Linked DNA regions of Roseibium sp. Sym1. The protein of the gene in region 2 interacts with the protein of the main gene of each other region in a pairwise test. Links are inferred from orthologs where the notes say so. Each region holds a gene or a part of one and is shown on either strand. Other genes may lie near its edges. The genes, in order: O6760_RS23330, O6760_RS09370 and O6760_RS07075.

Region 1 (3,153 bases), 3.0 Mb from region 2 along the record:
ATTCTGCACAGTCAATGAGCAGAAAAGAGAAGCCGTATCACTGATGACCAAAACGCTGTCGATTGGCCGGCATCAATTGTCCAACAAGGCCGTTCTCGCTCCGATGTCCGGGGTGTCCGATTTGCCGTTCCGCAGGCTGGCCGCGCGCCATGGCGCGGGCATGGTCGTCAGCGAGATGGTGGCCAGCGAATCCTTCGTGCGCGGTGACGCGGAAACCCAGATGCGCGCGGAAGCGCAGGACGAGGGGCTGCACGTGGTGCAGCTTGCCGGCCGCGAGGCGCACTGGATGGGCGAGGCTGCGAAGGTTATTGCTGGTCTCGGCGCCGACATCATCGACATCAACATGGGCTGTCCGGCAAAGAAGGTCACCTCCGGCTATTCCGGATCCGCCCTGATGCGTGACCTGGATCACGCGCTGACACTGATCGAGGCAACGGTTGCGGCGGTCGACATACCCGTCACGCTGAAAATGCGGCTGGGTTGGGACGAGGGATCGATCAACGCTCCGGAGCTCGCGCGCCGTGCCGAATCCGCGGGTGTTCAACTGATTACGGTGCATGGACGGACGCGCTGCCAGTTCTACAAGGGCAGGGCGGACTGGCGCGCAATCGCTGCCGTCAAGCAGGCAGTGTCCTTGCCGCTGATCGCCAACGGTGACTGCAAAGGCGTTGAAGACGCAGTTCGCATGCTTGAGCAGTCCGGTGCCGATGGGGTCATGATCGGTCGTGGCGCCTATGGCCGGCCCTGGTTGCCTGGACATGTCGGACATTACCTGGCCACCGGGGAACGGTTGCGGGCGCCCGCCGGCTCCGACCTGGCAGAGCTGGTCGTGAGCCATTACGAGGCCCTCCTCAGCCTATACGGTGAGGCCCCCGGTCTTCGCATCGCCAGAAAGCATCTCGGCTGGTATCTCGACGCCAATCCGGTGCAACCCGATGGTGGCATCCCGATTGCCATCCGAAAAACCCTGATGACCTCCAATCGGCCCGCCGAAGTGATCCGGCTGGCGAACGAGTGGTTCTCGATATCGAACGAACGGACAGCAGCGTGACGGACACAGCGTCTCCATCCGGCCGGACGGCCGCACTTGCCAGTGACGGGCCGACGATCCTGGATGCCTTGCCGCATCCCGTGCTTCTGGTCGCTCCGGACGGCGTGATCGAATCCGCGAACATGGCGGCCGAGATCTTCATGCGCTCCAGCGTGTCCGTCCTGCGCCGGCACCCGATCAGCGATTTCGTGCCTTTCGGCAGTCCCTTGCTGACCCTGATCGAACAGGTGCGCGAGCGCAGCGCCCCCGTCAACGAATACAAGGTGGACATCGGCTCGCCGAGAATTGGCGCCCCCAAGATGGTCGACATCAACGCGGCTCCGGTGTCCGATCGGCCCGGAGCAGTGGTGCTGATGTTCCAGGAACGCACCATGGCGGAAAAGATCGACCGGCAGCTGACCTCCCGAGGGGCGGCCAGGACGGTCACGGGTCTTGCCGCCATGCTGGCGCATGAAATCAAGAACCCCCTGTCCGGAATTCGCGGTGCGGCCCAGCTGATGGAGCAGTCCGTCCCCAGCGAAGACCGTGCTTTGACCCGCCTGATCATGGACGAAACCGATCGTATCGTGAAGCTGGTCGACCGCATGGAAGTGTTTTCGGACGAGCGCCCGATCGAGCGTGAGCCCGTCAATATCCACGTTGTTCTGGATCATGTGAAACGCCTGGCGGATTCCGGGTTTGCGCGCAACAAACGCATCGTCGAGGTCTATGACCCGTCACTGCCGCCTGTCTATGCCAACAAGGACCAGCTGATTCAGGTGTTCCTGAACCTGATCAAGAATGCCAGCGAGGCGATCGGCGATGATCCCGACGGCGAGATTCGTATTTCGACGGCATTCCGGCCTGGCGTCAGGTTGTCCGTACCCGGAACAGAGGAAAAGGTCAGCCTGCCGCTGGAGTTCTGCGTGCAGGACAACGGTCCGGGGGTGCCGGACGACCTGCTGCCGCATCTCTTCGAGCCTTTCATCACCACCAAGACCAACGGTTCCGGCCTGGGGCTCGCTCTTGTTGCCAAGATCATCGGCGACCATGGCGGCGTCATTGAATGCGACAGCCAGCGCCACAAAACCGTTTTCCGGATCCTGATGCCCGCATTTACGGGCGAGGGCGAGGTCCAGCCTGGCCCGACCAGCAAAGGAACTGATTGACCATGCCAAGCGGCACGATTCTAGTTGCAGATGACGATGCGGCCATCCGCACCGTCCTCAATCAGGCCCTGTCCCGGGCCGGTTATACGGTCCGCCTGACATCGAACGCCTCCACCTTGTGGCGATGGGTGTCGTCAGGCGACGGCGACCTGGTGATTACCGATGTGGTCATGCCGGACGAGAATATTTTCGACGTGCTGCCACGCATGAAGAAGATGCGTCCGGAACTGCCGGTGCTGGTCATGAGTGCCCAGAACACTTTCATGACGGCCATCAAAGCCTCGGAAAAAGGCGCTTACGAGTATCTCCCAAAGCCCTTTGACCTCAAGGAACTGACCAGCATCGTTCAGCGGGCTCTGGAGGAGCCAAAGAAGAAAACCGCCGTTGACCTGGATGACGCCGGCGAGGGCATGCCGCTGGTGGGGCGTTCGCCCGCCATGCAGGAGATCTACCGGGTGCTGGCCCGGCTGATGCAGACAGATCTGACGGTGATGATCAACGGGGAATCGGGGACCGGCAAGGAGCTTGTCGCACGTGCGCTGCATGACTACGGCAAGCGTCGCAACGGTCCCTTCGTTGCCATCAACATGGCGGCCATCCCGCGTGACTTGATCGAGGCGGAACTGTTCGGGCACGAAAAAGGCGCCTTTACCGGCGCGCAGAACCGCAGCTCCGGACGCTTCGAACAGGCGGATGGCGGTACCCTGTTCCTGGACGAGATCGGGGACATGCCGATGGAGGCGCAGACGCGCCTGCTACGGGTCTTGCAGCAGGGTGAATACACCACCGTTGGCGGGCGTACGCCGATCAAGACGGATGTCAGGATCATTGCCGCAACCAACAAGGACCTGCGCCACCTGATCAATCAGGGGCTGTTCCGGGAAGATCTCTATTTCCGGCTCAACGTCGTGCCGATCCGGTTGCCGCCGCTGCGCGAGCGCGTCGAGGACATTC
Region 2 (3,113 bases):
ATTACATGCGCTGGGAACCGGTTCCGAATTCCGGGTAGGCTTCGACGCCGACCTCGACCTTGTCGAGACCCAGAGCTTCTTCCTCGTCGGAGACCCGGATGCCCATGGCAACTTTCAGGATCATCCAGACAACTGCGGAAGCAACCAGGGTGAACGCGCCGTAGGCAGCGATACCGACGATCTGGGTGCCCCAGGACGCGTCGCTGTTGGACAGCGGCACAATGAAGGTGCCCCAGATACCGGCCAGCAGGTGGACCGGGATGGCGCCGACGACGTCGTCGATTTTCAGCTTGTCGAGAAGCGGAACGGTGAAGACCACGATCGCACCACCCACGGCACCGATGAAGACGGTCTGCCAGACACTCGGAGCCAGCGGCTCGGCGGTGATGGAGACCAGACCTGCCAGGGCACCGTTCAGGGCCATGGTCACGTCGACCTTCTTGTAGAGAACCTGGGTCAGGATGACCGCGACAACGACACCGGCAGCAGCAGCCATGTTGGTGTTGGCAAAGATGCGGGAGACGTCGGAGACATCACCGATCGTACCCATTGCGAGCTGGGAAGCGCCGTTGAAGCCGAACCAGCCGAGCCACAGGATGAAGGTACCCAGCGTGGCGAGCGGCATGGAAGAGCCCGGGAACGGGTGTACGGAGCCGTCTGCGCCGTATTTGCCCTTACGAGCACCGAGGATGATCGCACCGGCAAGCGCGGCCCAGCCACCGACGGAGTGCACCAGTGTCGAACCGGCAAAGTCGGAGAAGCCCATTTCGGAGAGCCAGCCGGCACCCCACTGCCAGGAACCCGCGATCGGATAGATGAAACCGGTCAGCACGACAGTGAAGATCAGGAACGGCCACAGCTTGATACGCTCGGCCAGGGTGCCGGAGACGATCGAGGCTGTCGTGGCGCAGAACACCATCTGGAAGAACCAGTCGGAAGCCGTGGAGTAGCCGGTGTCAAGCGCATTGCCGCCAACGGCATCGAACGAATAGGGGCCGAAGGAGCCGATGAAGCCGCCGTCGACACCGGTGTACATGAGGTTGTAACCGGTAATCCAGAACATGAGACCCGCGATCGAGTAGAGCGTGATGTTCTTCAGGCACTGCATCGACACGTTCTTGGAGCGGACCAGACCTGCTTCCAGCATGGCAAAGCCGGCGGCCATCCACATCACCAGGAAGCCACCGATCAGGAACAGCAGCGTGTTGAAGATATAGGCGACTTCAGGAGATACGGCCGGAGCAGCAGCAGCCTCGGCATCCTGCGCGAGCACCGGCAGAGCGGTGAGGCTCAGCAAGGCCAGCGACGTCGCGCCCTTAGCGACAAGTTTTTTCATGATACGTTTCCTTACCTAAATCAAAGAGCTTCGGCGTCGGCTTCGCCGGTACGAATGCGCACGACCTGGTCGATCGAGTAGACGAAGATCTTGCCGTCTCCGATCTGACCGGTTTTGGCTGCGCCAGAAATCACTTCGACGACCTTGTCGACGGAGGCGGCATCCACAGCGACCTCGATCTTCAGCTTCGGCAGGAAGCTGACGGCATACTCGGTACCGCGATAGATTTCGGTGTGCCCCTTCTGGCGGCCATAGCCCTTCACTTCTGTCACCGTCAGCCCCTGGATGCCGATGCTGGTCAATGCATCGCGCACTTCGTCGAGCTTGAACGGCTTGATGATGGCCATCACTATTTTCATTGCTCGTTCCATTCCCCTTGCTTAGCGCCCCTTCCCGTCGAAGAAGCTCGGCCTACCAGTCCGGACGGCGCGCCTGTTTGCGTTCCCCTCTGGAAGGATCGTCTCAGGTCTCTGGCTCATCCACGTGCCGTGGGTCCGGGCCGGTTTCGGGCCCTACTAATCAAGGACCGTGCCAACTTGGAAATTTAAAGGAACGATTGGCGGAATTCTGCGGTTTCGCACCGCAACAAGGCCCTGAGTCGAGCTCGCTGAAAATTGCCGCTGATGGCTTTTCAGGCAATTTTTTTGCCTATTTTTGCATCATAAGCCAAACTTAAGACTAGAAATTAGGCAAAATTGCACGGCCGCTGAAAACCGCTCAAAAATGCGGCATGCCCCCGCCGCCTGCATGCCGGACCGAGGGTCCACACGGCAGCTATGCGCGACAGGCACGTGCGGCGCTCAGGCGGAAAACCCGCCGCTTTCGAGATAGGCCGCTTCTTCCGCGGTGGTCTGGCGGCCCAGCACGGCATTGCGGTGCGGAAATCGCCCGAACCGGCGGATCACGTCCATATGGATCAGGGCGTAATGATAGAGCTCCCGGTCGCCGAGCACGCGAAAAAGGTCCACCGCGCGTTCCTGGTGCGCCATGTCTTCCGAATGTTCGAACGGAAAATAGAAAAATCCCCTGCCGTCCTTCGGGAAGGCTCTGTCATATCCCTTCGCAAGAGCACCTTCCGCGACTTCGACGGCCTTGGCATCCGCCTTGAACGCGTCCGGACTGCCCCGGTAGACATTGCGCGTGAACTGGTCGAGCAACAGCACAAGGGCAAGCGACCCGTCCGGAGTGTCTCTCCAGCCGTCCAGATCTCCCGCCGCGGCGGCCTCGATGGCACCGAGAAATGTCTGCTTGCACCGCTTGTCGAACTTGTCGTCCTTGGCGAACCATTTCGACGAGCCCGCCTGCCACCAGAAATCAAGCACGTCGAGGGAGGAAATCGTCTGCTCACTCATGAATTGTCATCCGATCCGGAAATTGTAAAGTCTCGACGGCCGTCAGTGGCCTGCCGTCAGGGCACCGCAGGCAAGGGTTTCCCAATTGGCCTGATGCTCACGGATCTGGGCGCTCAGGAACCCCTCGTCCTTCAGCGCGGCCATTTCCGCCCGGAAAGCCTCGACCAGATCGGGATCCGTGCCCTTGCTGAAAACCGCCCAGAGCGGCTTTGCCAGGGCCTCGACGAAAATGACCGGCCGCAGCTGGCTGCCGTCATATCCCTGCTTGCATGCGCTTGCCTCGGCCAGAAATCCGGTCAGGGGCAGCATGTCGACCCGGCCGAGATAGAGCATTTCAATGCCCTGGTGAAAATCCGTGATCGGTACGAGCGTTCCCGAGCCCTCGAAGCCGAGTTTCTTGAGGTATGCGAGTAGATTGCTGCCGT
Region 3 (3,557 bases), 480 kb from region 2 along the record:
TCCGACCTCTCCCAGCGGGAGAGGTAAACTGGCGACTGCGGACAGGTCGTCTGTCAAACGCGATAGCCCTGCCCCTTGAGTGGGGAGAGGGGTGCAAGTGGTAAGGCGCTGCGTGTCCCGGATCGGGAGAAGCGTAACTATCGACAATGAAACAATGACCTGTTGAAACTGAGCCGCGTGAAACCGGACACCGGTGGGCCTGACCCGGCAATCCATGGCGCGACCTCGCGAAATACCAGCTTTTCACCGGTGGAAACGGAACGGCAGGGATGCCATGGTCGGGCCATGGCATGACGCGAGGAATTAGGCGTTTTGACGTCCGGACCGGAAACACCGGCATCCACCTCTCAGAAGGATTTACGTGTCCTTCAACAGGGAACTCTATATAACCTCACCGAAACCCGCGCTTTTGAACGGAACACTGAATCAGCATGAAACTTGCCCAGGAAGACCTAGCCGGACTGATCGACGCCGACGACCTGAGACATCGCCTGACCGCCCTGACCGCGGATCACGACGGCGACGGCTCCGGCATGAAGACCCGGTCGGCGGTGCTTGCAGAGCTGAAACAGGTCGTCAGGGACGCACGTGGCAAGGCGCAGGCCGGGCTCAATGACGACGGTCGCGGAGTGGTCTGCGCCGCCCGCCTGTCCTTCATCCAGGATGAACTGATCCGTGTGATCTACGACTTCGCGCTGCATCACGTCTACCGGATCAAGAATCCCTCCACCGCCGAGCGCATGTCGGTCGTCGCGGTTGGCGGTTATGGCCGGGGCACGCTCGCGCCGGGCTCCGACATCGACCTGCTGTTCGTGCTGCCCTACAAGCAGACCCCCTGGGGCGAGCAGGTGGTCGAATACATCCTCTACATGCTCTGGGACCTGGGCTTCAAGGTTGGCCACGCGACGCGCAACATCGAGGAATGCCTGCGCCTGTCCCGCTCCGACATGACCATTCGCACGTCGATCCTCGAAGCCCGCTTCATCTGGGGCGACGAAGCCCTGTTCGAAAACCTGGTGCAGCGCTTCGACAAGGAAGTGGTCGAGGGCAGCAGCTCCGAGTTCATTGCCGCCAAGCTGCTGGAACGCGACGAGCGCCACAAGCGCCAGGGCACGTCCCGCTACCTGGTCGAGCCGAACATCAAGGAAGGCAAGGGGGGGCTGCGCGACCTCAACACCCTGTTCTGGATCACCAAGTACCACTACCGCGTCGACAGCCAGTCGGAACTGGTCAAGAAAGGCGTTTTGACCCGGTCGGAATACGCGCGGTTCAAGAAGTCGGAGGATTTCCTGTGGGCGGTGCGCTGCCACCTCCACTTCCTGACCGGACGGCCCGAGGAACGCCTGTCCTTCGATGTCCAGCGCGAGATTGCCATCCGCCTCGGCTATACCCAGCATCCGGGCATGAAAGATGTCGAGCGCTTCATGAAGCACTATTTCCTCGTGGCCAAGGATGTCGGCGATCTCACCCGCATCATCTGTGCCGCGCTCGAGGAGGAACATGTCAAGGAGCCGCGCGGCAAGGGCCTGAGCGGCATGATGAGGCGCTTGCGCGGCGGCCGTTTGTCCAACACCGCCAAGCCGGTGGAAGGCGCGTCGGGCTTCGTTGTCGAGAACAACCGGCTCAATGCCGTTTCCGACACCGTCTTCGAGACCGACCCGACAAACCTGCTGCGGGTGTTCCAGATCGCCGACAAGCATGACTACAACATGCACCCGAACCTGACCCGGCTGTTGCGTCATTCGCTGAAACTGGTGGATGCGGAGCTGCGTGCCGATCCGGAGGCGAACCGGCTGTTCCTGTCGATCCTGACATCAAGGCACACGCCGGAAAAGGCGCTGCGGAAGATGAACGAAACCGGTCTCCTCGGCCGTTTCGTGCCCGAGTTCGGCAAGGTCGTGGCGATGATGCAGTTCAACATGTATCACCACTACACGGTCGACGAGCACCTGATCCGCTCCATCGGGGTCCTGGCGGATATCGAGCGGGGCAATTCCGGCGACGACCATCCGCTGGCGACGGACCTGATCCTGACCTTGCAGAACCGCAAGGTGCTCTATGTCGCCATGTTCCTGCACGACATCGCCAAGGGACGTCCGGAGGACCATTCGATCGCGGGAGCCAAGGTCGCGCGCAAGGTCTGTCCGCGTTTCGGCCTGAACGAGGCGGAAACCGAAACCGTCGCCTGGCTGATCGAGCATCACCTCGACATGAGCACCATCGCCCAGTCGCGCGATCTGGCGGACCGCAAGACCATCACGGATTTTGCCCATACGGTGCAGTCGCTGGAGCGGCTGAAACTGCTGCTGATCCTGACGGTTGCCGATATCCGGGCGGTCGGGCCAGGCGTGTTCAACGGCTGGAAGGGGCAGCTGCTGCGCACGCTCTTTTATGCGACCGAACCGCATCTTTCCGGCGGTCACACCAAGATGTCGCACAAGCAGGCCATTGACCAGGCCAAGGAGGAGCTCAACGGCAAGCTCGGTCATTGGCCGGCCAAGGACCGCAAGGCCTACATGAAGCGCCATTACCCGGCCTACTGGCTGCGGACCGAGCCGGAGCGCCTGCTCGCGCATGCCGAGCTGCTGCACGCAGCCGACACCGACAACAAGCGGCTGGCGTTCCACGTGATCCCGCGCGCGTTCGAGGGCGTGACGGAACTGGCCATCATGGCCCCGGACCATCCCAGGCTGCTGTCGATCATCGCCGGTGCCTGCTACACGACCGGCGCCAATATCGTCGATGCGCAGATCGACACGACCACGGACGGCTTTGCCCTCGACACGATCTTCATCGGGCGGGAACTGCCGGACGATTCGGATGAACAGCGGCGCGGCGAGCGCATCGCCCAGCTGATCGAGACCACCCTGCGCGGTGACGAGCGGCTGCCTGAGCCCGTTTCGAAAAAGAGCGCCATGAAGGGCCGGATGAAGGCTTTCAAGGTTGCCACCGAGGTCCTCGTCAACAACGCCCTTTCGGACGACTACACGGTTCTGGAGATTTCCGGCCTGGATCGGCCGGGCCTGCTTTTCGACCTCACCCGGTCGATCGCAACGCTCAATCTCAATATCGGCTCGGCCCATATTTCCACCTTCGGCGAGAAGGTGGTCGACGTCTTCTACGTCACCGACCTCACCGGACAGAAGATTGCCAATATCGGCCGTCAGGAGATCATCCGTGAACGCCTTTCCGGGGCGGTGGAAGGCAATGTGGAGCTCGATCCCGCCGCTCCGGTCACCCGGAAAGTCCAGCGACAGGCTTCGTGAATGAACACATTGGTCTCCGGAGCACGGCCGGCATGAGTCTTGTCCGCAATTTCGCGACGGTCGGCGGCGCGACGCTGCTCAGCCGCCTGCTCGGCTTCGTGCGCGATGTGCTGCTGGCCGCCGCCGTCGGCGCCGGTCCGGTCGCCGATGCCTTCGTGGTCGCCTTCCGCCTTCCCAACCTGTTCCGGCGCCTGTTCGCCGAAGGTGCGTTCAACTCCGCCTTCATCCCCCTGTTCGGCCGCGCGGTCGAGGAACAGGGCGACGAGGGCGCGCGCCGCTTTGCCGGCGAGA

The links.
Region 1: the proteins of O6760_RS09370 (region 2) and O6760_RS23330 interact in binary tests that used the Escherichia coli proteins (3 or more experiments, as listed by UniProt). The link is inferred for Roseibium sp. Sym1 from one-to-one orthologs.
Region 3: the proteins of O6760_RS09370 (region 2) and O6760_RS07075 interact in binary tests that used the Escherichia coli proteins (3 or more experiments, as listed by UniProt). The link is inferred for Roseibium sp. Sym1 from one-to-one orthologs.

Annotation. Positions count from the first base shown.
Region 1 is NZ_CP114786.1:5,003,567-5,006,719, forward strand. What follows is about bases 124-3,123. They hold O6760_RS23330 (two-component system sensor histidine kinase NtrB), read left to right. Parts: upstream 124-1,047; coding sequence 1,048-2,199; downstream 2,200-3,123. Other genes in these bases: dusB (tRNA dihydrouridine synthase DusB), read left to right, coding at 124-1,051; ntrC (nitrogen regulation protein NR(I)), read left to right, coding at 2,202-3,123. Outside these bases: more of dusB, read left to right, coding at 44-123; more of ntrC, read left to right, coding at 3,124-3,153.
Region 2 is NZ_CP114786.1:2,051,691-2,054,803, reverse strand. What follows is about bases 27-2,986. They hold O6760_RS09370 (P-II family nitrogen regulator), read right to left. Parts: upstream 1,696-2,986; coding sequence 1,357-1,695; downstream 27-1,356. Other genes in these bases: O6760_RS09360 (substrate-binding periplasmic protein), read right to left, coding at 2,731-2,986; O6760_RS09365 (DUF924 family protein), read right to left, coding at 2,137-2,688; O6760_RS09375 (ammonium transporter), read right to left, coding at 27-1,336. In the rest of the region: more of O6760_RS09375, read right to left, coding at 2-26; more of O6760_RS09360, read right to left, coding at 2,987-3,113. UniProt on the Escherichia coli protein: Involved in the regulation of nitrogen metabolism. Regulates the activity of its targets by protein-protein interaction in response to the nitrogen status of the cell.
Region 3 is NZ_CP114786.1:1,571,028-1,574,584, reverse strand. What follows is about bases 63-3,466. They hold O6760_RS07075 ([protein-PII] uridylyltransferase), read left to right. Parts: upstream 63-431; coding sequence 432-3,266; downstream 3,267-3,466. Other genes in these bases: murJ (murein biosynthesis integral membrane protein MurJ), read left to right, coding at 3,299-3,466. Also shown: more of murJ, read left to right, coding at 3,467-3,557.